3 regions of the Bacillus sp. AFS031507 genome follow, and region 2 is predicted to be linked to each of the others. Evidence: predicted binding sites of a transcription regulator. Region 2 holds the regulator's gene; each other region holds the start of a gene.
The links. The regulator Rex, encoded in region 2, represses fermentation and respiration genes when NADH is low (regulators of the CRP and FNR family bind a similar motif). The targets are predictions, from matches to a motif close to TTGTGAAATATTTCACAA.
Positions count from the first base shown of each region.

Region 1: a site for Rex is predicted at 9,348-9,365, ahead of COE25_RS12370 (YwiC-like family protein). Genes of this name have one in related genera too.
Region 3: a site for Rex is predicted at 8,073-8,090, ahead of COE25_RS21005 (DUF3147 family protein). Genes of this name have one in related genera too.

Region 1 covers NZ_NUOW01000012.1:210,765-221,248, forward strand. The annotation lists gene COE25_RS12320 (YitT family protein) at 1-690, shown strand, start outside; gene COE25_RS12325 (DUF3813 domain-containing protein) at 733-918, opposite strand; gene COE25_RS30725 (hypothetical protein) at 920-1,072, opposite strand; gene COE25_RS12330 (Cof-type HAD-IIB family hydrolase) at 1,185-2,000, opposite strand; gene COE25_RS12335 (metal-sulfur cluster assembly factor) at 2,278-2,586, shown strand; gene COE25_RS12340 (TIGR04053 family radical SAM/SPASM domain-containing protein) at 2,797-3,918, shown strand; gene COE25_RS12345 (Crp/Fnr family transcriptional regulator) at 4,003-4,701, opposite strand; gene moaA (GTP 3',8-cyclase MoaA) at 5,061-6,077, shown strand; gene ric (iron-sulfur cluster repair di-iron protein) at 6,358-7,053, opposite strand; gene COE25_RS12360 (molybdopterin molybdotransferase MoeA) at 7,294-8,559, shown strand; gene mobB (molybdopterin-guanine dinucleotide biosynthesis protein B) at 8,547-9,095, shown strand; gene COE25_RS12370 (YwiC-like family protein) at 9,419-10,150, shown strand; gene COE25_RS12375 (Crp/Fnr family transcriptional regulator) at 10,297-10,484, opposite strand, start outside.
Region 2 covers NZ_NUOW01000035.1:1,150-11,633, reverse strand. The annotation lists gene COE25_RS25105 (2-hydroxycarboxylate transporter family protein) at 1-48, opposite strand, end outside; gene COE25_RS25100 (response regulator) at 166-873, opposite strand; gene dcuS (DcuS/MalK family sensor histidine kinase) at 851-2,470, opposite strand; gene COE25_RS25090 (sulfite exporter TauE/SafE family protein) at 2,670-3,422, opposite strand; gene ystJ (NADP-dependent malic enzyme) at 3,649-4,896, opposite strand; gene COE25_RS25080 (redox-sensing transcriptional repressor Rex) at 5,056-5,712, opposite strand; gene moaC (cyclic pyranopterin monophosphate synthase MoaC) at 5,749-6,246, opposite strand; gene COE25_RS25070 (ABC-F family ATP-binding cassette domain-containing protein) at 6,424-8,343, shown strand; gene tsaD (tRNA (adenosine(37)-N6)-threonylcarbamoyltransferase complex transferase subunit TsaD) at 8,632-9,657, opposite strand; gene rimI (ribosomal protein S18-alanine N-acetyltransferase) at 9,654-10,103, opposite strand; gene tsaB (tRNA (adenosine(37)-N6)-threonylcarbamoyltransferase complex dimerization subunit type 1 TsaB) at 10,116-10,484, opposite strand, start outside.
Region 3 covers NZ_NUOW01000024.1:187,806-198,289, reverse strand. The annotation lists gene COE25_RS21040 (spore germination protein) at 49-1,635, shown strand; gene COE25_RS21035 (Ger(x)C family spore germination protein) at 1,632-2,849, shown strand; gene COE25_RS21030 (GerAB/ArcD/ProY family transporter) at 2,879-3,985, shown strand; gene COE25_RS21025 (GerAB/ArcD/ProY family transporter) at 4,020-5,126, shown strand; gene COE25_RS21020 (PAS domain S-box protein) at 5,141-6,820, opposite strand; gene COE25_RS21015 (GNAT family N-acetyltransferase) at 7,049-7,552, opposite strand; gene COE25_RS21010 (YpzG family protein) at 7,734-7,889, opposite strand; gene COE25_RS21005 (DUF3147 family protein) at 8,143-8,502, shown strand; gene COE25_RS21000 (DUF3147 family protein) at 8,521-8,892, shown strand; gene COE25_RS20995 (acyl-CoA dehydrogenase family protein) at 9,084-10,262, shown strand; gene COE25_RS20990 (beta-ketoacyl-ACP reductase) at 10,316-10,484, shown strand, end outside.

The sequences.
Region 1 (10,484 bases), on a different contig from region 2:
ACTCCTATCCATGTTTCACTAGGGTTCTTATTATTATTGCTGAATATTCCTGTGGCCATTTTAGGCTGGAAAAAGGTAGGGAAATCCTTTACCGTCTATAGCTTTATAAGTGTTGCTCTATCCTCGTTGTTTTTAATACTAATTCCTATTAAACAAGTTTCGAATGATATTCTTCTAAATGCTGTTTTTGGTGGTGTCATCCAGGCTGTTGGCGTCGGGATTACGTTAAAATGGGGAGCTTCAACAGGCGGAGTAGATATCATTGCAATGGTTTTATCGAGAATGAAAGACAAGCCGATTGGACCCTATATGTTGGTTATAAATGGAGTGATTATTATAACAGCAGGATTTTTGTATGGCTGGGAGAAAGCCCTTTATACACTTGTCACTTTATATACTTCGACAAGAGTGATTGACGCCATTCATACTAGACATGCAAAACTCACTGCAATAATTATTACCAAAAAGGCTGATGTCATGAAAAAAGCAATACAAGAAAAACTTGTAAGAGGAATCACGATTCTACCAGCAAAAGGTGCGTTCTCAAACGAAGCAAGAGAAATGCTGATGGTTGTTATTACACGCTATGAGCTCTTTGATTTGGAAAGGATCCTTAAGGAAGTGGATCCCAATGCCTTTACAAATATCATTCAAACAACCAATATCTATGGATTTTTTCGTAAGGAATAAAAAGAAAAGCGGAAGCGCCCGTAGGTGCCTCCGCTTTTCTTTTTAAGTCATCTGTTCAAGCTCTTGTTGCATTTGTTGGAGCTGCGCTTGTTCTGTTACAGTCGAATTTGCATAAGCAGAACTTAATGCATTTTTAGCTTTCGCGACAGCAGAATCAAGATCAGCTGGGTCGGCAGACTTCGCCATTTCAACAAATCTTCGTGCTTCTTGGAACAATTGGTTTCCCATGTTAAATTCCTCCAAGCGAGGATTCTTGCACATTGGACATCTTCTGAGCTTCCGCTTCAGCGTAAGTCATGTGATAAGGAATACGTTCAGCATGCTTACTGACCGTATCCACTCCTTGCTGGACAAAGCGTTTTGATTTGTTTCGTTTACCCATTCGAATCCCTCCAATATGCTCATAGCTCATATTGAAACAGCAACGCTGCCTCAAAAAATAGTATGTACCAAAAGGGGGAGGTTCATTTAGGTAAACAATGGTGAAATGAGTGTTAATATTTTATATTTAACAAATCTGCCAAATATTGAGCAACACCATCTTCTTCGTTACTTAAAGTGACGTCATTAGCAATATTTTTCGCTTTGTCGATTGCATTTCCCATGGCAATCCCATGCCCAGCAAATTCAAGCATTTCAAGGTCGTTGTCTTCATCGCCAAACGCAATAATTCTCTCAGCGGGAATACCGTAATAATCAGAAGCCTTTTTTAACCCCACAGCCTTACTTAAGCCAACCTTTATAATTTCAACCACATGCCATGGAGCGGCCCAACTGCGATGATCGATAACTTCTGCATGGACGGCCGATAAGTGTTCGCGAATTATCTTTAATTGATCCTCCTCTGTATGAATTAATAAACTCGTGGGTGAATCATTTAAATAATTTGCCAGATCTCCCGTAGTGATTTTTGGATTGCCAAAGTTGAAAATATCTAACAGCTTTTCATCGTGATAATGGAAGTAAACATCATCGATCACTTCGGCAATTATATTATGGAAGTGGAAACTTCTGCACGCTTCCACAATTTCTTTTGCCACCTTTATATCAAGAGGTTCATGATAAAATCCCCAATCAGGTTTTCGAGGGTGATGCATAAATGCTCCATTGAAATTGACAATCGGTGTGTCTAAATCCAATTCCCGATAGTACATCTCACTGGAACGATAAGGCCTTCCTGTTGCAATCATAACGATATGACCTTGTTCTCTTGCTTTTTTAATAATTCCGTGTGTTTTTAATGATATCGTTTTATCATCTTTTAATAATGTCCCATCTAAATCTAATGCAATTAAGTGTCTATCTGTCATAATAACTCCTTCTAATTATAATTTTCATCGCTAATAAAGTGCGTCGCTTTAGGAAAAAATTTATATACATGTTACACTGCAATTATGAATTTAATACTTAGTGGAATTTCTTATTCCTATATTTACTATGTTAACAATTTTATATCTAAACTGTAAAAAAATTCACACCAAAAGATATAAAAAAACTATATACTTTTTTTAACTAAGTCTCAATCTTAGCATACTTAATCATTTGCTATAATAGAGTGGGACAAGATAATGAAGGAGTGGATAAAACATGAATGAAGAACTAAAAGAAAATATCATGGGTGCCTTAGAACTAGTAATTGACCCTGAACTAGGGGTAGATATTGTTAATTTAGGATTAGTATATAATGCTGAAATGGATGAAGAAGGAAACGTAACGATTACCATGACGTTAACTTCAATGGGCTGCCCACTTGCTGGAACAATTGTTGACCAGGTTAAACGGGCATTGGCCGACATTCCGGAGATCAAAGAAGTAGAAGTAAATATTGTTTTTAATCCTCCATGGAATAAAGAAATGATGTCACGTTATGCGAAAATCGCATTAGGAATTCGCTAAGCTTAATTAGAGGCTTTTGAACTCTCAGTAAAATAAGCGTATTTTTTAGAAACAGCAGATTTTCTGCTGTTTTTGTATTTTTCTTCACGTTTCAGACATATCTAGCATACAGAATGTGAGATAGTTCACTTTTTTCAAATATAAACACCTTTATAATACAGATTAATAAGGCTGTTGGATTTGAATAGCCGTTATTAGGAGGCGTTTCATATGGCTATTAGCCGAGATTTTAATAAAGACCCTTTTATAGTAATATGGGAACTCACTAGAGCTTGTCAATTAAAGTGTCTGCACTGCCGTGCCGATGCACAGTATAAAAGGGATCCACGTGAACTATCATTTGAAGAAGGAAAAAATCTAATTGATCAAATATATGAAATGAACAATCCGATGCTTGTTTTTACTGGCGGAGACCCGCTGATGAGAGAAGATGTTTTTGATATTGCGAAATATGCAGTTGAAAAAGGCGTACGGGTATCAATGACCCCAAGCGCGACACCAAATGTAACAAAAGAAGCAATTGAAAAAGCAAAAGAAGTTGGTCTTGCTCGCTGGGCATTTAGTATTGATGGTCCTAGGGCTGAGATTCATGACCATTTTAGGGGAACAGCTGGATCATTTGACCTTACCATGGAAAAAATAAAATATTTGCATGAAGTTGGATTACCCATTCAGATTAATACGGTGATTTCCCGTTACAATATTGACTACCTTGATGAAATGGCAAAAATGGTTGAAGATTTAGAATGTGTGTTATGGAGTGTCTTTTTCCTAGTGCCAACAGGAAGAGGTCAACAATCAGATATGATTTCTCCAGTTCAACATGAAAAAGTATTCAGATGGCTATATGATTTAAGTAAGCGCGTGTCTTTTGATATCAAAACAACAGAAGCCATGCACTATAGACGTGTTGTGATTCAACAAAAAATGCGCGAAGCGAAGGAAACAACAGATGAGATTGAGTATTTAAGCGCATTAACAGAAAAAGGATTAACAGGCTCTATCGATGGTTTAGGACGAGCACCAAAAGGTGTTAATGATGGTAATGGTTTTGTTTTCATCTCCCATATTGGCGATGTATATCCAAGCGGACTATTACCCGTTAAAGCGGGTAATATCCGGGAAACGCCATTAGCTGAAATTTATCGTGAATCACCAATTTTCCAATCATTAAGAAATCCAGATCTTTTTAAAGGGAAATGTGGTGTCTGTGAATTCCGTCATGTTTGCGGGGGATCAAGGTCTAGAGCTTATGCAATGACTGGAGATTATCTAGAAAGCGAGCCATTCTGCGTTTATATTCCTAAATTATTAAGAGAAAAGCAAGTATAGTAATTAAAACCGAAAAAAAAGGCTGCCTCATTATAGTGAGACAGCCTTGCGTATAAAGATAACTGCAAATAAGTAAAGGCCATCCTATTCGATATTGCAATAAACGGCAGAACAATTTTCACAGTCGATTTCATTTTTTAAGTATTGTAAATCCAATATTGAGATCTTTCCTTTTTTAACTGAAATGATTTTATCTTTCTTTAGTTCACTAAGTATACGGTTTGTACTCTCACGTGATGTACCGCAGAAGTTGGCAAGTTCTTGGTTGGTTAACGGCAGATCTATTAAGATTTCATTATCTTTTTGAATACCATAGCTATTCGACATACGGATAAGAGTTGAGAAAAGGGCACCTCGTTTTCCATTTAAAACGAGGTCGCGAAATTTTGTTTGTGTTTTCCGGAAATGATCACTCATCCATTTCATAAATTCAAAAGCAAGCTTACTGTTTTGGAAAATTTCACTTTCGATTATATCCTTTTTTATTGCTACTATTTCTCCTTCTTCAAGAACCATTGCACTTAATAAATATCTGGGATTATCAGTAAATAGGGTTAATTCCCCGCATATATCATTTTCTCCACAAATTCTTAATGAAAGTTCACGGCCATCTGAAGTAATTTTACTGATTTGAATTTTGCCGGAAATGATAATGTAAAGTTCTTCCGCAAGCATTCCTTCTTGAAATAAAAAGCTTCCTTTTTCACTTTTAAATTTCCGGTCTGCAAATTTAAGCAATTCTTTTATTTCAATTGAATGAGTTGGTTTCATTATTGCTGTCATCAGCTTCACCTCAATGTGTCATATTAACAACCATCTATTTTCCAAAGTGATCAATGTTTAGTTTGTTAGTACCATTTTATCTCATAAGGAATCAATAAGAAGAAGTAAACAATGACAATATAGTGAAAACTCATATGAAATTAATCATGTTTATTTATTTTCTATTTGAATTATCGTTTAAATGATTAATCTGTAGAAGAAAATTTTTTCCAAAACAGTTATTTATAGATTGTAAAACTTCTGCTAAGATAAGAATTGAATTAAAAAGTATTGTTATAGTGAATAAAGTAACAGTTTTTTTATCTAAAGACTGGTACACTGAATATCATTAGGTTCCAAAAATAATGGAGTTGATATGGATGGAAAAAACCATTATTAAAGATAAATTAAATAGACCATTGCATGACTTAAGAATTTCTGTAATTGATCGATGTAATTTCCGTTGCCAATACTGTATGCCAGCAGATCAATTTGGTCCTGATTTTGAGTTTCTTCCTAAAAGTGCTTTGCTATCCTATGAAGAGATCGAACGAATAGCGAAAATTTTTGTTAATTTGGGTGTGGAAAAAATTCGCCTAACTGGAGGAGAACCTCTTCTTCGAAGAGATATGCCCATTCTTGTTAAGAAGCTGTCAGCTATTGAGGGCTTACTTGATATCGGATTAACGACGAATGGTGTGCTCCTGCCGAAATTTGCCAAAGATTTAAAGGAAGCAGGACTCAAAAGAGTAAATGTCAGCCTTGATACCTTAAACGATGAATTGTTTGGCCAAATTAACGGGCGTGGGGTTGGAACTGGGCCAGTTTTGGAAGGCATTGAAGCAGCGAAACAGGCAGGTCTTGGGGTCAAAATAAATATGGTTGTCAAAAAAGGTTTGAATGATACTGAAATTATTCCAATGGCAAAGTACTGCAAGGAGAACAGTCTGGAGCTTCGCTATATAGAATTCATGGATGTTGGCTCCACGAACGGCTGGAAAATGGATGATGTTATTACAAAAAAACAGATTTATTATTTGTTAAAAGAACAATTTGATCTTGAACCTGTTGACCCAGCCTACTACGGAGAAGTGGCGAAGGTGTACCGTTATAAAGATAAAGATGTGAATGTAGGATTTATCACGTCTGTTTCGGAATCGTTTTGTTCAAGTTGCACTCGTTCTCGACTTTCAGCGAATGGTCAGATTTTTACTTGTTTATTTAATGGGAATGGGCATGATATCCGTAATTTTATGAGAAACGGTGCCTCTGATGAAGAAATCCGTGAGCGGGTGAGCGCCATTTGGAATGGAAGAGATGACAGATATTCAGACGAACGAACAGCCGAAACGCACAAAAACCGTAAAAAAATAGAAATGTCCTATATTGGTGGTTAAACTCTCTTCCATGAAGAGAGTTTTTTTGTTGGATAGAAAATTATAAAATTATTTATTGTGGATAACTTGAAATAGTTCTCTGAATCCAGCTCCAGCGCCTAGCTGCTAGTGTACTTCGCTCTCCGCCCTACGATAAGTCAAGCACGAATGCGCTAACGCTCTCCGTGTTTCCTTTATCTCCAGTTGGAGCGCTCCAGTCCATACGCAGCTAAACGGGCGCTTGCGCCTTTTGTTCTACAAAGAAACAGCCCGCTTTAAGAAAAGCGGACTGTTGATTTTATTAAAGATACCTAGGAAATAGGATGTTGTTTTCAAGATGCACATGCATAAAGGTTAATCCTTCTAACGCTTCTAAGCGTGCATATACTAATCGGTACGTACCGCATGCATCCAGAGGTAGAGTGTAGTCAGAAGTTACTGCACGGATCTCTCTTAAAATTTCACCGGCATGGTCATGTTCTTTTTCTAATTCAACAATCATTGCAATTGCTTCTTCACGATTCTCCACGGTTCCATCTGCGAGCTGCTTAATTAATGGGAATACAACAGCTTCCTCTTTCGCCATATGATCCATCAATTCTTTTTTGAATTCATAGAAGAGTTCGTAAACCTTTAGTAACTCTGGATGGTTATCTCCATGGACACGTGAAACCTTCGTTACATAGGGACTTAGCATAGTTAGTTCCTCTTCAGATACACGATGGTAGTTTGAAATAACATGATCAATAATTGTAGTTGAATCAGAATTAGTCCAAACTTCAACATCTTTCTCGGTGTTTTCGTATTTTTCAAAAACTTCTTTTAATTCATCTAACAAACTATCAAGGTTAAGCTTATTTTGAGCAACTGCTTCTGTTAATGGGATATTACCACCGCAGCAAAAATCGATTCGGTTCTTTTTAAAAACATCACTTGTTTTAGGTAATTCGTTAACAATATCTTTAACTAATGAATTAGGTGTAATTGTGAAACTCATCTTTAATTTCCTCCCAAAGTCCAAGATTAAATCTAACCTAATCATAATGTAAAATAGAAAAAAACTAGGTGACCTGAATCACACATTCCCTATGATTTTATATTTTTTGGCAAGATTCTTTTATATTGTGACATTTGATATGTTAGTTAGTTTTTAATAAGCTTATAATGTTGATTAGTCGATGACTATTAGTACATATCACAATGGATAGATATTTGTTTAAGGCAGGAGCTGATTATTTTGTTCGAAAGAAGAAGACCGATACCAATTGGAGAAGCGGTCAAAAGCATAATGGAATATCAATTACTTGGTGTGACCGAACAAGTTTCGATAAATGAAAGCTTTGGCCGCTTTTTATCGAAGGATTTGATCGCAACTAGCGATGTGCCCCATTTTGACCGTGCACCGTATGATGGCTTTGCTGTTAGGTCAATCGATACACGTGAGGCTTCGCTATCCAATGTAGTTGAATTTGAAGTGGTCGATCACATCGGCGCAGGAATGGTTTCTACTAAAGTAATAGGAGAGCACCAAGCTGTTAGGATTATGACTGGCGCAATGATGCCAGTAGGAACAGATGCTGTCGTTATGTTTGAGGTGGCTAAGGCCTACGAAAAGAATGGAATCCCATATATGTCCATTAAACGCAGCTTTAAAAAGGGTGATAACGTTTCGTTCAGTGGTGAAGATGCCAAGCAGGGTGAAGTTTTGGTGAAAAAAGGAACATTGATAAATCCTGGAATTCAAGCCATGCTTGCAACATTTGGATATGAACGAGTGTCCGTTGCGAAAAAGCCACGTGTTGGTTTGTTTGCAACAGGGACAGAGCTTTTAGAAGTAAATGAAGCCTTGGTTCCAGGAAAAATTCGTAATAGTAATTCACATATGATTGCAGCCCAAATTGAAAGAGCGGGAGGCATTGTTCACTATTTTGGAAAGCTTCCTGATGAATTTGACACTTGCTTTGAAGCAGTCCAAAAAGCAATAAATGAAGTAGACTTATTAATTACCACCGGTGGGGTTTCAGTTGGGGATTTTGATTATCTGCCTGCTATTTATGAAAAGCTTGGGGCAGAGGTTTTCTTTAATAAAGTTGCCATGCGGCCTGGAAGTGTGACGACGGTTGCACAGCACAATGGGAAGCTTCTCTTTGGGCTTTCGGGTAATCCTTCGGCTTGTTATGTAGGCTTTGAATTGTTTGCCCGCCCAATTATCCGTAGGATGCTTTTTTCAGAAAAACCTCACCTTCGTAAAGAGCAAGCACTTTTAGAAGTCGATTTTCCTAAAGCCAATCCATTTACAAGGTTTGTCCGAAGTTCTACGTTTATAGATGCGGGAAGACTAAAGGCAACACCGAGTGGACTTGACAAGTCTAACATTATTATGAGCCTTTCTGGAGCAAATTCGTTGATGATTCTTCCAGGCGGAACTAGAGGCTTTACAGCCGGAAGTGAAGTGGACGTCCTCCTGCTTGAAGACCAGGTTGGCAGTTTGTGGCCGTGGTAAAGCCTGTCGTCTTTCAGGTGGTTGGTTATCAAAATAGTGGTAAAACCACGATAACAGCCAAACTAATCGAAGACTTAGTAAAAAAAGGACTTAAAACAGTTACGATTAAGCATCATGGTCATGGAGGCAGGCTTGCAGCCCTGCCGCAGAAAGATACAGAAAAACATCTAAATGCAGGTGCACTTGCCTCGATTGTTGAAGGAGATGGAAGTTTAATGTTACAGGCTGACAATTTCTATCCATCACTAGAAGATCAGATCGAGTTAATGAAATTCTTTCATCCAGATGTAATATTAATCGAAGGTTATAAGTTAAAGTCTTTCCCGAAGTTACTGCTATTAAGAGATGAAAGGGACCTTTCTTTGTTAGATACCGTAAGTAATGTTTCTGCTATTGTATATTGGAAGGAAGAAATGCAGGAGCAAATCACATCAAGAATCAAAGTGCCCAGCTTTCATATCAACGATGAAGGTGCATTAATCTGGACTGCGCAAGTACTTCAGGAGCATGTTCATAATATTGATCAAAAAAGTTAATAAAATTGTCAAATCTGTTACTTTTATCACAGCTTGAAATATGGATATACTCTACAATACAAATTAGGGGATATAATGTTTGTTAAAATAGAATTATGGGTCTTTAATGGAAATACAGCAATCACTCATCAGATAACCGACCTAGAGAAGATTGAAGTTACCTAGTAGATGATATAGATTTGATGTACTTCCATTTTAACCTAAACAAATTTGTCACAAAAAGAAGGCGGAGTCCTTCTTTTTACTGTAATTATGTGATGTGTTTCACTTATTTTTCCGCTTAGCTGGCTTATATTTAGGTTAGTCAAGGAAGAGGAGTGAAAATGATGAAGTTATTTTTACCGAAACAACATGGTGCATGGGCAATGCTAATCATCCCTTTTTGGCTTGGTGTCATTGAAGGAGGGTTTATGTGGAAGCATGTCCCATTTTTCTTTGGATGGCTCCTATTATACTTGGCGACCTATCCGATGCTTCTTTTATTTAAAAAGAAAAAACTTCAGTTTTATACTAAATGGACACTTGTATATATGATTCCATCCCTATTACTTTTACTTATTCCTCTTTTGGAAAGACCAACGATTTTTTATTTTGGTCTACTAATGATTCCGTTTTTTATAATAAATGCTTACTTTACTTCCAAAAATCAAGACCGTGCTTCTATGAATGACATCTCTGCTATTTTTGCCTTTTCAATTGCTGGATTAGCAAGCAGTTATTTAGGACACGGTGTTATGAACATAGAGACACTTGTTTTCGCCTTTGTAACTTCGGTCCTGTTTTTTGTGGGCTGTACTTTTTATGTCAAAACAATGATTAGGGAGAAGAAGAATACCCAATTTAAATGGATTTCATGGATTTCCCATTTTCTTTTAGTGGCAGTGTGGTTCGGAGTTGGCTTTTGGATCGTTGCAATAGCATTTATCCCAAGTCTTCTGAGAGCTATTATATTTTATGGGAAACCACTATCGCCAAAACAAATTGGCATTTACGAAATAATAAATTCAGCTATATTCTTTACGATCATGGCGATTCAAATAATCTTATTAAAATAAGAGCTATGTTACACTTGGCTGATTTCCGCTCCAATCAACATGTGCCAAAATCAGCAATGAGCTTTAACATAGCCATTAAAATAAAAAAATCGGTCGATATGACCGATTTTTTTTGCTTTATTTTAAGTTGTTTGCCAGCAGCAATTCTAATCAACTTTACAGATTTCGGTTGGACAATCTTCACAATCAATTTCTCGTTTTAAATACTCTAAATCATGAATAGTAATTGTTCCTTTATCTATTGACAGGATACCGGCCTTACGTAAATCACTCAACAAGCGATTTACTACTTCTCTTGATGTACCACAAAAATTGGCTAACTCTTGATTGGTTA
Region 2 (10,484 bases):
TTCCCCTGGAACAACCGTAAGCGGTTGCAACTTTCTAGCTGGCTCCATATGTTCATCCCCCTAACTCTTTATGTTTCTATCATATTTCCAATTAAACCGCTTTCATAGTTTATGTAAATTTAATAAGGTTTTTGTAAATAAAAAAAGTAAGCAGTTTTAGGCTGCTTACAAAAAGTTTTTGATAAGATGTTGTTTCAATCGATTAAATTCATGCTGGTATACGGGTCTTCCCACTGTACCGTAGATTACCTTAACGTCCAGGATTCCAATTTCCTTTAAAAAATTTAAATACTTACGAACCGACACTCGAGAAATCCCGACGACCTTCACCACGTCTTCTGTTGAAAAGGGGGTATTTTTTAACTCTTGAATCGTATCCCAAATTTGCTTAAGGGTATCTTTTGTCAATCCCTTTGGTAAATCTTCGATCACGGGCTTATCCTCTCGGTGCAGAATTTGATGGTCCAAAACGTCTTGGTTAATCACTTGTTGAGTTTGAATAAACTTGGTTTGATCCTTATATGCAACTAATGCTCTACTAAAGCGTTCAAATTCAAAAGGTTTAATTAAATAATCAACGGCTCCGTACCTTAAAGCCTTTTTAATCCGCTCCATATCTGATGCGGCTGAAATTATAATCACATCGGTCTCTTTCTCATTTTCACGAAGGTAGATTAACAGCTCTAGTCCTAGTTTCCCCGGCATAAATATATCCAATAAGATAAGATCGATTTCTAGCCTTTCAATATTCTTAATCGCCTCTTCCACGGATGCGGCCATTGCCATCAAGGTAAAACCATGAATTTGCTCAAGATAGCGTTTATTAAATTCTGCTACCATTGGATCATCTTCAACAATCATTACCCGAATCATTCTGGTCCCCCTCTCCTTCATATGGTATATACACGGTAAAAACGGTCCCTTTTCCTGGCTTTGATGAAAGAATTAATTCCCCTTCCAGCTTCTTAACCGCTTGCGAAACGAGATACAGTCCTAACCCCCTATTTTCACCGTTTGTGGAGAATCCTTTGTTAAAAATTTGGTTTTGCAGTTCTTCACTTATCCCTGCCCCCGTATCTTTTACTTCGATTGTTAAAATATCATCGCCATATTCGAATTCTATTGCTATTTTTTTAACCATACAACCATTCATAGCCTCGATGGCATTATCAATTAAATTGCCAACAATGGTTATGAGTTCGTGTGTCACATCAGAAACAGCGGGCTGCGGAAGAGGCTGCTCACAGGAAACTGATAACTCTGCCCCTGATTCCCTTGCATAACTCAACTTTCCAATTAAAAAGCCAGCTAATACAGGGTCCTTTATCTTTTTTGTCACAAAGCCAATTTCGCTATTTCGATGGTCAACCGTTTCACTGATATATTCGACCACTTTTTCATAATAACCTGTATGGACCATCCCCAAAATAACATGAAGTTTATTCATAAACTCATGGGCCTGAGCCCGGAGTGCGTCAGCATATATTCTAACTCCGGTCAGTTGTTCAGCGAGCACCTGTATTTCTGTTTTATCCCGAAAAGTAGCAATCGCGCCGACTACCTTATTACCAACGATCACAGGGACTCGGTTGGTTAAAATGGTCATCCCATTTATATTCTGTTCTTCATCCAATTCAGGTTTACCAGTTTTTAACAAATCACCCAAGCGAGTAGATGACATATATTCTTCGATATTTGTCCCCATCGGGTTATCTTGCAGGCCTGCTTTATCGAACAGCTTTAAGGCCGCTCGATTGACGAGTGTGATGTTAGACTGTTGATCAACTGCCACAATTCCCTCACGCACCGATTGAAGCATCGCGCTGCGTTCCTCTAATAATTTTGCAATCGCAAATGGCTCAAGCCCAAGTAGGATTTTTTTTATATATCTGGCTAAAATCACGGCCCCGAGAACACCGATTAAGATACCAATCATCGTCCCAATATATATCCCTATTCTGCTCTTATTGACGGCCGTTTCCACATTATCAAGAGAAATCCCAACGGCTACTGCCCCGATCTGTTTCCCAGTTGCATCCTTAATCGGCGTAAAAGAACGTAAAGAAGGTCCTAGAGCTCCTTTTGAAATAGATTCATGCTCTTTCCCTTTTAGTACCGGCCCTTCATCTCCACCCTTGAATTGTTTGCCAACTTCTTTGCTATCAGGATGGGATTTACGGATCCCCCTCATATCCATCACAACAATAAAGTAAACGTTTGTCACTTTTCTCATTTCATTCGCAAACGTTTGGATTTCCTTTACATCCTGTTCTCCACTCATCGCATCAATCACAAGCGGACTATGAGCAACCATTCGCGCCACATTTCTCGCCTTCTCAGCCTGACCTTTTTCCGTCTCCTTAGCAATTCTCGAACTGATAAGTAAATCTGTTATCAAAAGTGAAAAAGTAACCACCATACACACAAAGACAATAATTACCGTCTGTAAACTCCATCTTCCCTTTCTCATATTTCCCTCCATCTTTGAGAAGGCGACAGGCACCATTCTGATTTTCACCTGATGACATACTAACCAACAGGGTTAGTAAACGCAAAAAGGATGCAAAGCATTCTTATGAAAATACATTGCAGTCTAAAAGCTTTCTTTAACTTAGGCTGGTCTGAGGATTAATTTTCAAAGGAAGTTAACCATCCTTGCGAATGATGCCTTAACTTATGAGCAAAATAGCTCCTGCGATAATAGGGGTCAGGACCATCGCACTTTTTAATACAGGCTGCGGAGCAAGGGCTGTAAACTTAGCCCCGACATAGGAGCCAATCATCGTTCCTCCTACCACTTCAACTAACAGGGTTAAATTCAGGTATCCTTCTAAATAGTAGCCGATTCCTCCTGCTAAAGCGATTGGCAAAATAACGAGCATTGTTGTACCCACTGATTGTTTAAGCGAAAGTCCCATGATGACAAGCAATCCGATTTGAATGAACGGCGCAGCACCTATCCCAAATGTACCAGACAACAATCCGGTAACCAACCCGACGACTGCCGCTTTCTTAATGAGAACCAGGTTGCCAGGTTTCACTTTTTTGTTGTTTGCCTTTATTTTTTGAACAATAAATAAGCGTACAACCAGTATTACAGCCGACAAAAATAACATCCCTGCTGTTAACCAATGCAAAGAATGGATCGGAATCAAACTGGCTAGTTTTGAACCTAAATAGGAGGCAACTGCCCCAAATCCGCCTACGATTAAACCGGTTTTAATTGAGATATTTCCTTGACGAAAATGACTGTAGGCACCTGACATGCTCGTAAACACCATCGCTGCTAGTGATGTCCCTAACGCCATATGTATTGGTACTCCAAAAATAACTGTTAAGATGGCAATAATAAAGCCGGAGCCGCCCGCCCCAACAAATCCTAATAATATCCCAAGCACAAACATCGTCAGCACAATCGCCAACTTCATCCCCTCCGATTGCAAAACCCTAGATGTCCTTCTAGGAAATGTTAAAATTACTTACCTAAAAACGTGGTCATACCCACCGATTTAAAAAAGAAAAAAACTATCATTCATTATTGTACTAAAAATTTAAAAGGTATATCGGAATTATGCCCTAATTCCCAAAATTTGAAAGACTACCTCTAGTTTGAGATAGTCCTCCCTTAAAAGCTAGATTTTACTCGACCTAAACATGCACTGGTTGTTTTGCTTCTGCTAATGATAATAGGCGTTGTTTTATTTCCTCAACATTGACATTTTTTTGAGCTACCCCTGTTTCCATTGCAGCGTAAGCGACTGCAGCCGCTACTTGTGCTGCGACCCTAGGATCAAAAGGGTCTGGAATAACATGATCAGCATGAAGTTCTTCATCTGAAATTAATCCAGCAATTGCATATACCGCAGCAAGCTTCATTTCCTCGTTGATTTCCTTTGCACGGACATCTAAAGCACCGCGGAAAATACCTGGGAAAGCAAGCACATTATTAACCTGGTTTGGAAAATCAGATCGTCCTGTACCCACTACAAGTGCTCCTGCTTCTTTGGCCGCATCGGGCATAATTTCCGGTACAGGGTTGGCCATGGCAAAGATAATCGGGTTACGGTGCATAGAACCAACCATATCCTTTGTAACGGCCCCGGCTGCTGATACCCCCACAAACACATCTGCGTCAACGAGCGCATCGGCTAACGCTCCTTGTTTTTGCTCGCGATTTGTCATTCGCGCCATTTCATCTTTGAATCGATTCATTCCGAACGGGCGGCCTTCATAAATAATTCCTTTTGTATCGCATAAAATAACATCCTTCGCGCCCATATGCAGCAGGAGCTTAACAATTGCTACTCCAGCTGAACCTGCTCCGTTTACGGCAACACGAATATCTTTAATTTTTTTATCTGCTAATTTTAATGCGTTGATTAGACCAGCGGCTGTTACAATCGCGGTTCCATGCTGGTCATCATGAAAAACAGGAATCTCGCAGGCTTTGCGGAGGCGGTCTTCAATTTCAAAGCATTGCGGCGCAGCAATATCCTCCAAGTTCACTCCGCCAAATGTTGGTTCTAGCAGCTTGACGGTTTCTACGATCTGGTCTGTGTCAGTGGTGGCCAAGCAAATGGGAAAGGCATCAACATCTGCGAACGATTTGAATAACACGGCCTTTCCTTCCATCACAGGCATCGCAGCTTTTGGTCCAATGTTTCCAAGCCCCAGGACCGCTGTCCCATTGGATACCACTGCGACAAGATTGCCCTTCGAGGTATAATCATAGACTTTATTTTCGTCTGCATAAATGTCCAAACATGGCTCTGCCACACCGGGTGAATAGGCAAGGCTTAAATCTTTTGCATTATGTACTGCCACCTTAGAATAAATCCCAACCTTGCCTTGGTGTTCCTTGTGCATTTTTAACGCTTCATCTCGTAAAATTGACATTGAATTTCCCCCACTTCCCGGTTAGTAACCGCTTGCATTTTATCTACCTACATCTTAGTGCATAAGAAAGTATTTTTATAGATTATGTAATTAAAAAAAGCAGGGAGTTAATCATACAAAAGGCCTTCCACAAATTTTGTGGAAAGCCTTTTTAACTAATTATTCTTCATCTATTTCGACCGTTGGATAATGCTTTAAAAAGTAGACTAGCGATTGAAGCTCCACAGCCAAGTCAATATGATGGACCCTTATTAAGGGTGGAACATTTAACCTCGCTGGAGTGAAATTTAAGATCCCTTTTACATTCGCTTGGACCAGTCGATCGGTTATCATTTGTGCGGCAGGAGCCGGAACCGTTAATATCGCCACTGAAATATTAGTTTCTGATAACACCTTCTCTAAATCGTCCATAGGGTGAACAGGTACCTCGCGAATCATGGTTCCCATTTTGTCGGGATCCACATCGAAGGCGCATTCTATTTTTGTGTTATTATTTTTTAAAAAGTTATAGTTTAAAAAGGCAGTCCCAAGATTTCCGACTCCTATTAAGGCAACCTTAGTTAATTCATCCTGATCTAGGGTCTTTCGGAAGAAGGATATTAAGTAATTAACATTATACCCATAGCCCTTTTTTCCTAACGCACCGAAATAGGAAAAGTCGCGGCGAATCGTTGCTGAGTCTACCTTTACTGCTTCACTCAATTCCGCTGAAGAGACCCTTTGCTTGCCTGAACTTTGCAGGTTTTTTAGAAATCGATAATAGAGGGGCAGCCGTTTTGCTGTCGCCTGTGGTATTTTCGTTGTTTCATTACTCATAATCTCCCACACCCCATGAATGGTTTAGTTAAAAATTTATTTAACTCTTTCATCTCTTTTAAAATCACCGTTTTTACCGCCCGTTTTTTCGACAAGATACGTCGGTCCAATTACCATACCTTTATCAACGGCTTTACACATATCATAAACCGTTAAGGCACATGCGGATGCGGCTGTTAACGCTTCCATTTCTACACCTGTGTTCCCTTTCGTTTTAACGGCTGCAGCAATATATAATTGATAGTTCTCATCCTTATCCTGTTCCCAAGAGAAAGAAATATTAACACCTGTTAATGGAATCGGATGGCACATTGGAATCAAATCCCATGTCTTCTTTGCTGCCATGACAGCTGCTATCTGGGCCACAGCTAAGACATCGCCCTTCTTCATCTCATTATTAGTTATTTTATCATAAATTTCTTTACTAACGGTAATGCTGGAATGAGCAAGCGCCGTACGTGCCGTTTCCGGCTTATCACTGACGTCGACCATTTTTGCTCTGCCTTCTTCATTAAAATGCGTAAATTCTGCCATATAAAAAATCCTCCCATCAAATCATACACTATTTTTCCTTATATGTGTGTGAAACTTTGAACTATATATTACATTTTATGTCGGTTTAAGACTTCACTCCGCTAATATGGCGAGCAGTTTATTGCCGACATACCGGGAATAAGGTACACTAATCCTATGTAATAGAGGTGAATGAGAATGATTTTGCTACAGGTTAATCAATTACAAAAATATTATGGTGCTGACCTTATTTTATCGAATATTAAGCTCGAATTACAAACTCGGGACCGTGTTGCCCTTGTTGGACGCAATGGGGCGGGAAAATCGACATTATTGAAAATTATTGCCGGACACTTGTCGCATGATGGCGGAGAAATCATCAAGCCAAAAGAAGTGACGATTGGCTATTTAGCTCAAAATACTGGGTTAGAATCATCATTATCCATATGGGATGAAATGCTGACGGTTTTTGAACCGCTGCGATTGATGGAAAAACAACTCCGCACACTTGAAGAACAAATGGCTGATCCCCTCGTTTTTGGAGACAGTGGCAGGTACGAAAGAATCCTAAAAGAGTACGATCATCTTCAGGTCAAATTTAAAGAACTGGGAGGGTATCAGTATGAGGCAGAGATGCGCTCCGTCCTTCATGGGCTGAATTTCCATGATAAATCCTTGATGATATCTAGTTTAAGCGGCGGGCAGAAAACTCGTCTAGCCCTTGGTAAACTCTTGTTAACCAGGCCTGATATCCTAATATTGGATGAGCCCACAAACCACCTTGATATTGATACGCTTTCCTGGCTGGAGCAATATTTACAAAGTTATCATGGGGCGATTTTGATCGTTTCCCATGACCGCTATTTTTTAGATAAAGTTGTTACTCAAGTTTATGAAGTATCCCGTAAGCAAATCCAAAGGTTTACAGGCAACTATAGTACTTACCTTGATCAAAAGGCCGCAAATTATGAGCGTGATTTAAAGCTTTTCGAAAAACAACAGCAAGAGGTCGCGGATCTCCAAGACTTTATCAACCGGAATTTAGCGCGGGCATCGACAACCAAACGTGCCCAAAGCCGTCGTAAAAAGCTTGAAAAGATGGAGATGATGGATCGTCCATTAGGCGATGAAAAGTCTGCTTCCTTCACGTTTGAAATTGAAAAACAAAGCGGAAATGATGTTTTAACAGTGGATTCACTCGCTGTTGGGTACAAGGATGGTAAGGTTTCAGAGTCCATATCTTTCCGGGCCTATAAAGGTGAAAGTATCGCCTTGGTTGGACCGAATGGTATCGGCAAATCAACACTGTTAAAAACAATAATCAAAAAGTTGCCTGCACTTGAGGGAACCATATTCTATGGGACAAACCTTCAGATTGGGTATTACGACCAGGAGCAAGCTGAATTGACCTCCAATAAGCGGGTCTTAAATGAACTCTGGGATGACTATCCACTAAAAAATGAAAAAGAAATACGTACGGTACTCGGTAATTTCTTATTTTCTGGTGATGATGTCTTAAAAATAGTTTCCACCTTAAGCGGCGGTGAGAAAGCCCGTCTAGCTTTAGCTAAACTGATGTTGGAGAAAGCAAATGTCTTAATTTTGGACGAGCCTACCAACCACCTTGACTTAGATAGTAAGGAAGTTCTAGAGAATGCTTTAATCGATTACCCGGGCACGATATTGTTTGTCTCACACGACAGGTATTTTATTAACCGGATTGCCACAAAGGTCTTAGAACTTAGTCGTCATGGAAGTACAGAATACCTCGGGGATTATGATTATTATTTAGAGAAGAAACTAGAACAGGAAGAACTTGCGGCACTGGCCATGGCTGCAACAGCAAAAAGGGCAGCACAAACGGATGCTTTTGAAAAAAACTCTTATCAACAGGATAAGGAAAGTAAAAAACAAGAGCGTCAGCGAAAAAGAAAATTAGAAGAAATGGAACAACGAATTGAAGAGCTAGAAGAGCAAATTCAAGGATTCGAGCAGCAATTATGCGAACCAGACATTTTTCAAAATCATGAAAAAGTATTGGAAATCAACATAAAAAATGAAAAGGCAAAGTCTGAACTCGAGCACTTAATGGAAGAATGGGCGGAACTTGCTGAATAATTATGCAAAAACCAGGCATTCGCCTGGTTTTTTGTTTATTATGACAATTATCGACAAATTTTGATATGATGGCAATAATTCATTAAGTTATACACTTTTCCACATTCTTATTCACATTACAAACAGGACAGTTTCAATGTTATTTTTACTTTTCCACATTATCCACAATAAATCCCTTACTTATCCACATTATACACAGATAACACCCCACTTATCCACATTCACCAGTTTTTGATCTGCATTTTTATAAAATCTTATCAACAAAAAAACTCTTCTTATCCAGAAGAGTTATTCATTGTATATTTCGATATCCAGTCCCGGGTTGGCATTTAGGGAAAGGTCTGCTCTAATTCCTTTTTCGAACATCACGCTTCCAGCAGCAGCAATCATCGCTGCATTATCAGTACATAGGGATAATGGCGGAATCACTAATTCAATTCCAGGTTTCTCTGAAAAGGTCTTTTCCAAAGCATTTCTAAGGCCTTTATTGGCGGCAACTCCGCCAGCCACTAATACTTGTCCTACCCCATATTCAGCGACGGCCTTTTCTGTTTTCTTCACTAACACTTCAATCACGCTGGCTTGAAAGCTTGCAGCAAGGTCTTCAGGGGCAATTATCTCACCGCGTTGCTCGGCATTATGAACCGTATTAATAACAGCAGATTTTAAGCCGCTAAAGCTAAAATCATAGGAACCTTCTTCTAGCCATGCCCGAGGTAAATTAATTGTTGGATTTCCAGCCTGCGCCAAACGGTCAATATGTGGACCACCAGGGTACGGCATGTTTAACGTTCGCGCAACCTTGTCGTAGGCTTCACCAGCAGCGTCATCCCTTGTTTCGCCGATGACTTCAAAATGTCCATGTTCCTTCATATAAACAAGCTCTGTATGCCCGCCTGAAACGACCAGAGCAAGGAGCGGGAATTTTAACTCAGTGACAAGCCTGTTCGCATAAATATGTCCAGCAATATGGTGGACTGGAACTAGTGGTTTGTTTTGAGCAAATGCCAATGCTTTCGCGGCATTTACCCCAATTAAAAGGGCACCGACTAATCCTGGTCCTTCTGTGACAGCAATGGCATCAATCTCAGCAAAAGTAACATTTGCCTGCTTCAATGCTTCCTCAATGACAATAGTCATTTGCTCTACATGGTGGCGGGAGGCTATTTCTGGAACCACACCACCGAAGCGTTTATGACTTTCAATTTGCGATGCGACAACATTTGCCGCAATTTCTCTGCCATTTTTAATAATGGCGACAGCCGTCTCATCACAGCTTGTCTCAATACCCAAAATCCATTGATCTTTTTTCATAAATTTACCCACATCACTAAACCATCTTCCTGATTATCTGAATAATAATTTTTGCGGATCCCGCCATTTTGAAAACCAAGCTTTCGATAAAGAGATTGTGCAACATGATTGGTCACACGCACTTCAAGGGTCATACTCTTTGCTCCCATCTCTTTGGCCACTGTCATCATTTTTTGCATGGTTGCCTCACCAAGTTTCCTGCCCCTATATTCAGGCAGAATGGCCACATTCGTTACATGTGCCTCATCGATCACGATCCAAGCCCCACAGTACCCGAGAATTTTGTTACTTTCCTCTAGGACGATATAAACAGCAAATCGATTATTATGCAATTCATTATAAAATGCTTCACGACTCCAGGGGGTTGTAAATGATGCATGTTCTACTTCTAAAATTTGGTCAATGTCCTCTTCCCTCATCTTGCGAAAAACAAAAGAATCTACCATAACTCTCTATTCCTATCCATTTAAAATTTTTCCTTTCGCTTCTAACCATTTAGCTTCAGCTTCAGCTAAACGGATATAATTTGGAACAAAAGAATGAATGTCCTCCCCTGGTTTATCCTTACCAAGAAGGGCAAGTTCAGCTGGACGTGGATTTTGTTCCGTACTAGCTGCGAAAATAGCCTGTGATCCTAATGCTGCTTCAATTGCTGCTTGATGGAGTGGTAAATCATTTCCGACAAATAGTATCGCTTTTCCTGAATTTTTTAGATCCTCTGCACGGTCTACTAACATGACCAAACGATCCTCTTCAATCGTTTGTAGTTCGTCATTTTGATATTGATACAAGCCAGTATAGACCTGTCCCCTTCTTGCATCAAATAG
Region 3 (10,484 bases), on a different contig from region 2:
GTTCAAAAAATATTAAGGGAGGCGGATATTGTGTCGATTTTATCTAAAATGCTTAAAAATAAACAAAAAAAGAGACAGGACGATAATTATAGGCAAAAACAAGATCCGCAAAAACCGGAGGACTTGCCAATCTTAAGAGATTATCAAGAGAATATATCCCGTATCAAAGAGGAAGTTGGCAATAGTACCGACATTAACGTTCGCGAGTTTAAGATTGGTGCATATAAAGGTGCTCTTGTTTATGTTGACGGATTAGCAAGTTCAATAGCAATAGCAGACTATATATTGGAAACAGCAATGGAAATCATGGTACCCAATGAACCAGTCGATATATTTCAATTCATGCTCGATAAAACAATGGCACTAGGAAGTGTCCAGACCATTGAGAATTGGAACCAAGTATATGATTCATTGTTTTCAGGAGATACAGTCATCTTTTTACAGGGATGCAACAAAGCGATCAGTGGCGAAACCAAAGGATGGGAAAGGCGCGCGATTTCCGAACCTACCACACAACTATCGATTCGTGGTCCAAAGGATTCTTTTACAGAAACCCTTCGCACGAATACAGCATTAATTCGCCGCCGGATTAAAAGTCCAAATTTAAGAGTGGACTCCATGAAAATAGGAGCTGTGTCCCAATCAGATATCGCAATTATGTATATTAAAGGCATTGCCAATGAAAAAATTGTTTGCGAGGTCAAAGAAAGGCTTAATCGAATCGATATCGATTCGGTCCTTGGTTCTGGATATATAGAGCAATTGATTGAAGACCAAACATGGACAACATTTCCAACCACCTACCATTCAGAAAGGCCCGATGTCGTGACATCACATTTACTGGAAGGCAGAATTGCGATAGTAGTTGATGGGACTCCGTTTGTTGTTACAGTTCCAGCTATTTTTATTCAATTTTTCCAGGCTCCGGATGATTACTATTCACGGTTTGACATTTCAACAGGAATACGTTTGTTAAGAATTTTATCCTTCCTTATCGCAGTTATTGGACCTTCTGTTTATATTGCTGCGACCACTTTCCATCAAGAGATGATCCCGACGACGATGGCCATCGCGATTGCCGCACAGCGTGAAAATGTTCCCTTTCCAGCCTTTGTTGAGGCATTAATCATGGAGGTAACATTTGAAATTTTAAGGGAGGCGGGTCTTAGGCTTCCACGGGCTGTTGGTCAGGCCGTATCGATTGTAGGGGCTCTCGTAATTGGCCAGGCAGCAGTACAGGCTGGGTTTGTCTCTCCTGTAATGGTTATTGTCGTTTCAATCACCGCTATCGCAAATTTTTCCACACCGGTTTTTGCGATGGCGATAGCAGCAAGATTAGTTCGCTTTGTCCTGATGGGATTAGCTGCGATTTTGGGATTTTATGGAATCATGTTAGGGATTATGTTCATGTCCATTCATTTATGTTCGCTTCGCTCGTTTGGAATTCCATACATGATGCCGCTCGCACCATTCAACATCCATAATCAACAAGACGCATTCGTTCGCTTTCCTATCTGGTCTATGAAAAATAGACCCATGTTTATTAGTAAAGGCAATATGAGGAGAACTGGAGATAATCAAAAACCTGGGCCACCCAAATCAACGGAAAATCAACCTAAAAATGGTGAAGAATGATGAAAAAATATTTCATTATTATTTTGATATTAATCATGTCTCTGCCGATCCTGAGCGCTTGCTGGAACCAGAAAGAACTTACTGATTTGGCCTTTGTAATGGCACTTGGTATTGATAGGGGTGAGGACGATCTGTACCATCTTTCGTTTCAGCTTGTTAATCCAGGCAACGTTTCAGCTGGGCAAGGTGGAGGAGGAGGCCAGGGGCTGCCGATAGCCGTTTATAAAAGCACTGGTAGAACCATTACTGAAGCGTCAAGAAATGCAACGAAAAAGGTTTCGCGCCGTTTATATTATGCACACACTAATTTAGTCGTTGTTAGTGAAGAGGTGGCGAGTGATAGAACACTGATGCTTAATCTGTTGGATGCCTTTGCTAGGGATCCAGAGTTTAGAACAACTACAGAGTTAATTATTGCAAGAGATTCTACAGCAGAGGAAATAGTTACTACTCTGACTATTCTCGATAAACTGCCTGTCACCAAAGTCACAAAAGAAATCAAATCTACTGAAGCTATGAAGGGGGAAAATATAAGTGTAAGTATAGATGATATCATTGATGGAATTGTCGACAGTGGGAAAGAGCCTATTCTAAACGGTTATCGACTAATTGGTCAAAAAGAAGAAGCCAATAAAGCAACTAATTTGCAAAAAACAACAACCCATGCTTTCCTCTCAGCTGATGGCTTAGCGGTTATTAAAGAGGGTGCATTGATCGGTTGGATAGAGAGTAACAAGGCTCGTGGAGTGATCTGGGTCTTAGATAAAGCGAAGAGTACCGATATCACACTTAAGTGGAAGGGGAAGAAAAACGCCATTAGTATGGTGCCAATTAGATCAAAAACCAAAGTTTCAACCATCTTTAAAAATGGGAAACCTGTAATAAATATTAAAATTGAGAATGAAGGCTGGATTAGTGAAGCGAATACAGCAATAGAATTGATGGATCCAAAAACGATTGGAAAAATTGAAAAGTTAGCTGAAAAAGAAATTAAAAAGGAAATACAGTCTTCTGTAAAGGAAGCCCAGAAACTAAAGTGTGATATCTTCGGGTTTGGTGATAATGTACATAAAGCTAATCCTAAACTATGGAAGAAGCTTAAAGGGGATTGGAACGATTATTTTGCAGACCTAGAAGTGAATGTTAAGGTAGATTCCTATGTGCGGCGCGAAGGGGTTCGGACAAATCCGTTTTGGTCAGACATTAATAAATAATGCGGTATAAGGAGGGGGGACAATCGTGCATGGAAAAGGCAAAAATAAGTGGATCCCAATTGTTCGTTCTGATCGTTTTGTTTGAAATGGGTAGTGCGATTCTTCTTGGTCTCGGAGCAGAAGTGAAACAGGACGCCTGGATTGCTATTTTGTTCGGTTTAGCTGGGGGAATCATTGTCTTTTTTATTTATTACCGCTTATATATGTACTATCCTGATCTGCCCTTAACTAGTTATCTTCAAAAAATTTTAGGAAAATGGTTTGGCAGGTTTATTGGGTTATTATATATTGTCTATTTTATTTATATTGCGTCAAGGGTATTGCGAGATTTTGGAGAGTTATTAACCACAACGATTTATAATAGCACTCCGCTATTTGTTGTCAATTCCTTAATGATCCTTGTTATTATCTATGGGATCCATAAGGGGTTTGAAGTTTTAGCCCGAGTTGGAGAAATTTACTTTGGAGTTGTCTACCTGACGGCGATTTTAGGCATGCTGCTAATTACCTTTTCGGGTTTAATTCATTTGAGTAATCTAACCCCGATCTTAGAGCATGGATTGAAACCTGTTATTAAAACATTTTTAACCACAACCCTCACCTTTCCCTTTGGGGAAATGGTGGTCTTTACGATGCTGCTCCCATTTTTAAATGATAAAAAGAATGCCAAAATAGTTTGTTTGGGTGGGATGATATTAGCGGGTATAAATATTACAATAACTGCTGTAATAAATATTTCTGTTTTGGGTGCAGGTCTCTTTCAGCGGTCCACTTTCCCCTTATTAACCACAGTAGGAAGAATCCAAATTGCGGATTTTATCGAACGTTTAGATGTATTATTTATGCTCTATTTAATCATTGGTGGTTTCTTTAAAATTTCCATTTATTATTATGCTGCAGTGGCCGGGGCTGCTGATATCTTTCAATTTAAAAACCAACGTAAGCTGGGGTTTCCAATTGGAATGATCGTTTTATTTTCATCAATAACGATTGCATCTAATATTGCAGAATTTCTCAAGGAGGGGCTCGTTATTGTGCCGATTTATTTGTCTTGGCCTTTTCAAATCATCATCCCCTCTATCTTACTAATCATTGCTTTTTTTCTTAATAGGAAGAAACAAACTAGCTCTGCTTAAATAAATAACCCTGTTTAAGGGGGGACAATCGTAGATGGAAAAGGCGAAAATAAGTGCAACCCAATTGTTCGTCCTGGTCGTATTGTTTGAAATGGGAAGTGCTATTCTTGTGGGGATTGCATCAGATGCAAAACAGGATGCTTGGATAGCCATTTTGCTCGGTTTAACTGGCGGTATCATGATCTTTTTTATTTATTACAAATTATATATATATTATCCTGACCTGCCCTTAACGAGTTATGTTCAAAAAATAACTGGAAAGTGGCTGGGACGTTTTATAGGATTATTATATATAGTCTATTTTATTTATTGTGCATCAAGGGTATTGCGAGATTTTGGAGAGTTATTAACAACGACTATTTATAATAGTACTCCGTTATTTGTTATCAATAGCTTGATGATTATTACCATTATCTATGCAATCCATAAAGGGTTTGAAGTCTTAGCCCGAGTTGGCGAAATTTACTTTGGGGTTGTCTACCTGACGGCGATATTAGGAATGATGTTAATTACCTTTTCTGGGTTAATTCATTTGGGAAATCTAAAACCAATCTTAGAGAATGGGTTGAAACCAGTAATAAAAACATTTTTAAGTCAAACCATCAACTTTCCTTTTGGAGAAATGGTCGTCTTTACGATGCTGCTCCCGTTCATAAATGATAAAAAGAAGGCTAAAATAGTCTGTTTAAGTGGAATGATATTAAGCGGAATAAATATTACTATTACAGTTGTAGTAAATATTTCTGTTTTGGGTGTGGAACTCTTCCGTCGATCCAATTTCCCCTTATTAACCACAATAGGGAGAATCCAAATTGCCGATTTTATCGAACGTCTCGATGTATTATTTATGCTCTATCTAGTTATTGGGGGTTTTTTTAAGATTGCAATCTACTATTATGCTGCAGTTGCTGGTGCTGCGGATATCTTTCAAATTTCAAACCAACGTAAGCTTGGGTTTCCAATTGGAATGATCGTCTTATTTGCATCCATTACCATTGCATCTAATTATGCGGAACATATAAAGGAAGGGCTAGTAATTGTACCCACTTATTTACATTGGCCTTTTCAAATCATCATTCCTTCCGTGTTATTAATTATTGCTTTTTTCCGAAATCGGACGAAAAAGAAAAGCCCGTCATAATAGACGAGCTAATCCTAGTTGTTTTCCACTTTTTCAGGTATAGAGTGCTTAATTTTCTTAAGGTCCTTTTGCTTGACCGGTAAGGAAATTTGAACAGATGTCCCTTGTTTTTTCTGGCTTTCAAAACGGATGGTTCCCTGATGTGATTGAACAATCTTGAAACTAACCGTTAAACCTAACCCGGTCCCTTTTTCTTTAGAAGAGTAGAAGGGTTCTCCAATTTTCTCTAATCTCTCTTTTGAAATACCGCAGCCAGTGTCTTTAATGGTAATTAACACATGACTTTGTTCTAATTGCTCTAGAACAATAGAGACTGTTCCACCATTTTGGCTTGCTTCAATCGAATTTTTAATCACATTGATAAACAATTGCTTGAGTTGATTTGGTTCGCATTCAATCCATATGTCGTTTTTTGGAAAAAGAGAATCAATTTGAACATTATATAAACTGGCTTCGGTGTTTAATAATGAAATGACATCCATTAAAAGCTTCTGAAGATCTGCTTTGGTATATTTTAATAGCTGAGGTTTTGCCAATAACAAAAGCTCACCAACAATGTCATTGATACGATTTAATTCGTCGAGCATAATTTGATAAAAAAATTGATGCTTCTCATCTTCCATTTGTAAAAGTTGGACAAATCCTTTTAATGACGTCAGCGGATTCCGAATTTCATGGGCAACGCTGGCAGATAATTCACCAACGATTGATAGCTTTTCTGTCCTGCGAAGACGTTCTTCTGCATCCCTTAAGGTGGTCACATCACTGCCATAGCCAATAATTCCAGCGATATTTCCATTAATAATGATCGGAAGGGAAGTACATTGTAAGATAATCCGATTCCCGTTTGCATGTGGTATATCCAGCTCATACATGACCGGTTTTATTTCTTCCACAACAGTGGAAATGAACTTTGGAAGATATCGTTTATACCTTTTCGGTAATAATTGTTTTACATTTTTCCCAATCGCTTCTTCCCGTTTGAAGCCTGTAATGACATCATACTGTGGGTTTAAATTGGTAATAGTTCCGCCTAAATCCATCATATAAACAATATCTGGACTGTATTCAAATAATGACTTATATTGTTGCTGACTCTCTGCTAATTTTAAGGCCATTTCCTTTTTTTCGGTAATATCACGTCCAATGATGACCAAACCTTGTCGACTGCCATCTTCGTGAAATAGTGGTACTTTAATCGTGTCAAATATTTTTACTGATCCATCTGGAACAGTAAGGACTTCCTCTATTCGAGTGATTTCTCGATTAATCCAAGCTTCTTCATCAGAAGTTTCACAAAATCTGAGAGCATCACCGTAAAAGTCTGTATACTCGGCTAATTCCGAATCCTTTTTCCCCCGATAATCGACATTCTCAAGCTGAAACAATTGTAAACCAAATTCATTTGCTTCAATCCATCTGCCTTCACCGTCTTTAAAGTTAACAAAATCAACCATTGAATTGATTAAAGTAGATAGACGTTTCTGATCTTCCTGGGAAACATCTAACTCCTCTTTTTTACTAATGAAGAAATAAATGAACCCTCCAGTCATGGCAACATAAAAGATCTCTTTTGACCTTAACACCAACTCAATAAGTGAAGAAGGCACATATTGTTCGATTACATAATTGGACCCATATATCCAAATAATACTTGTAAAAAAGTAGAGGATGATGATCTTTATTTTATTCATGGAAATCTCCAGTTCTATTCAAGGAATAAAGTTTATTAAAAACAAGGAGTAGTGAGTATTTATTACTCCTTAGTCTATAGTACTAGATAATCCATTATTTTGGAATAATGCAACGCTTGAAATATTAATAACTATAAAAACTTTTGCTACATTATTATCTGATTGCCTACATGGAAAAGGCTTATGGAGTGTATTCCATAAGCAATCTGTTCTTCGATTTCAAGATTTTTAGAAGAGTCTTTTTCCAAGGATAATTAGATCACGTTCAATGCCATCCAGCTCAGCCACATTCGGAAGCTGTGCCCATTTTTCAAATCCAAAACTTGAGAAAAGTTTAATGCTAGGTTCATTATGACCAAAAATAAAACCAAGTAAGGTTTTGATTTGCAGACTTGGACAGGCATCGATTGCTTTTTGGATTAAATATTTACCAAGTTTCCGACCTCGAAAGTCGGGATGAATATAGATACTAATTTCTGCAGTCGCATTATAGGCAGGCCTGCCGTAAAAAGATTGGAAACTAACCCATGCGCAGATTTCTCCTTGGTTTTCTACAACCCATAATGGACGAAAGGTTGATGAATGTTCGTTAAACCATTGAACTCTGTTTTCTACTGATATTGGTTCAAGATCGGCTGTAACCATCCTACTTGCTATGGTTGTATTGTATATATCAACAATTACAGGCAAATCACACATATCGGCATCTCTAATTGTAAAGTCATCAAACATGTCATGTTCCACTCCCGTTTTTTTTCTTAATAGATTTTATGATATCTTTTGGAACAAACATTATCAATATTGTAATAACAAATTACTTAGAAAAAGAAAAACCTTTTCTCGAAATTGCTATTCGAGAAAAGGTCATTTCTAATGACAGTAATTGTTATGCTGCCATTACTCGTTTCTTTGCCTAAACCCAACGGTGGGCCTTGGCATTGCTCCTTAAGATGATCGTGTTGTGCGTCACTTGAGTTTGCCCATTCACTTGTGAATTTTGACGTTTTGGTCGCGTCGTATGTTGGTGAAAGAGCTCTGAGTGCGGATCTAAATGGTCTTTATAACTCATCTAAAATCACCTCATCAAAGGATTTGAAACGACGATATTCAAATGAATATCACTATTATCTTTTGTAAAATGACAGGAAAATAGTCATCAAACTTGAAATTAATGAGAAATCTCTTCAAAAACGTTAATAAAACGTTCACATGCATAGTCATGGAAATGAGTTAAAATGAATACATCGAATGATTGTGATTTAATTCACAAAGCAAATAATTTTTTAACTGCATGTCAAAACAATAAAAGAGGCGAATTTAAAATGGTTAGTTTATCACTTGGCGGACTGCTTCTTCGATTCCTATTGGGAGGTCTTGCTGTAGTTGCCTGTACTGTCGTAGCAAAGAAGTTAGGGGAGAAAGCTGGGGGAATATTTGCTGCATTTCCTGCTGATTACCTGGCAGCATTACTCACCATTGGTCTTGATTTTCACGGCGGTCAGCTTATTACCCATTCGATCATGTTATCTAAAGGAGCCATTTTTGGAATGGCAATCAATATTCTTGTCGCCATCCTCGCAGGCTATCTGCTTCCTAAGATAGGTTGGAAAAAAGGAATCCTCCATGCAATGGCTTGTTGGTTTACTGTATCAATTGTTGTTGTATTCATTACATCTCATTAAATGAAAAAGGTGGACAACATGAATAAAAAAGACTTATTTATTCGGTTTTTACTAGGTGGGGCAGCAGTCTCCCTAAGTTATCTTATAACTATTATTTCCCCATGGAAGATTCTTGCCGGTATTTTTGCCGCTTTTCCAGCCGTTATGCTGACAGCCGTTATTATGGTGGGAATTGCCTCGGGGACTATGAAAGCAACAAATATTGCTAGAGGCTCCATATATGGAATGATTGGTGGAATCATTTGTGTAATAACAGTTTTAATAACATTGGAAACCAGTGAAAATTGGATTTTTAGTATCATTCTAGGTCTCCTATTTTGGCTTGGAAGTTCACTTACCATTTCCACCTTGAGAGAGCGGGCAGCAAGAAAAGTAATTAGTCATGTATAGTTAACAAAAAATTCTTTGGCGCCATTGCTAGAGAATTTTTTTTATTAGGAAAATATTAACTTGTATTATCTGAAAGTTCGGAATAAAATAAAGTTAACATACCAACCGGTAGGTATGCCTACAAACGGTTCAGCATATTATATTTTAACGGCATTAAATTTGATGTTAAGAATAAGAATGGAGTGAATGGTATGTATTTACGATTGACTGATGAACAAAAAATGGTACAAAAAACAATTAGAAGATTCGTAGAAAAAGAACTTATTCCCCTTGAAAACGATGTACTCCGCAATGAACGAGAAGGTAAACCGAGTCTTCCTGCAAGTAAACTAAAAGAGCTGCAACTTAAAGCAAAGGAAGCTGGTTTTTGGGGAATTAACACTCCAGAGGAATATGGTGGTGCAGATCTTGGTCAAATGATGATGGCAATTGTGTTAATGGAAGTTTCAAAAACCTTTGTCCCATTCCAGTTCGGCGGTGGAGCAGATAATATTCTTTACTATGGTAATGAAGAACAAAAGAAAAAATACTTACTTCCGACGATTAATGGCGAGAAAAAGTCTTGTTTTGCAATGACCGAGCCAGGAGCTGGTTCCGATACCAGAAATATCAAAATGACAGCAGTGAAAGACGGCAGTGAATGGGTTCTAAATGGTGAAAAAACGTTTATTACCGGCGGAAACGAAGCGGACTTCGTTATGGCGATAGCGATTACGGATAAAGAACGACATCAATCAACACAAGGCCGCGAAGGGGTTACATGCTTTATTGTCGATCGCGATATGGGCTGGAAATCAGAGTATATACATACAATGGGAGAATGGGGTCCAGCCGGCTTAGTTTTTGATAATGTCCGTGTTCCGGAGGAAAATATCCTTGGTGAATTACACAAGGGCTATAATCTTGGTCTCGAGTGGATTGGGTTTGCACGCTGGGTTGTTGGGGCAAGAGCAGTCGGTGCCGCAGAACGCTTGCTGCAAATGGCGATTGATTATGCCAAGGAACGGGTTACATTTGGGAAACCCATTGCCGAAAGACAAGCAATCCAATGGCAAATCGCAGATTCTGCGGTTGAAATTGAAGCGGCAAGATGGCTAGTCTTGAACGCTGCCTTTACTCTAGATCATGGGGAAGATAATCGACACGTAGCATCGATGGCAAAATTATATGGTGCAAATATGGGCAACAATGTCGTCGACCGTGTCCTTCAAATTCACGGCGGGATGGGGTATACAAGAGAATTACCAATTGAGCGCTGGTATCGTGAAGCCAGACTATGGAGAATTTACGACGGCACAGACGAAATCCAACGAATGATTATCGCACGTAACCTGATTAAAGGTCATGTGAAGATCGGCCAATACGTGTAAGAAAATAAATGTAAGCGCAATCTATAAATTTATTAAACTCAGGAGGAATAGAAATGGCAGGCAGATTTACGGGAAAAGTTGCTTTTGTTACGGGTGGAAGCCGTGGAATCGGCAAAGGGATTGTCGAGCTTTTTGCACAAGAAGGAGCAAAGGTAGCTTTAATAGATTTGAACGAAGAAGCGTTAAGTGAAACAACCAGTGAATTAAAAGAAAAAGGTTATG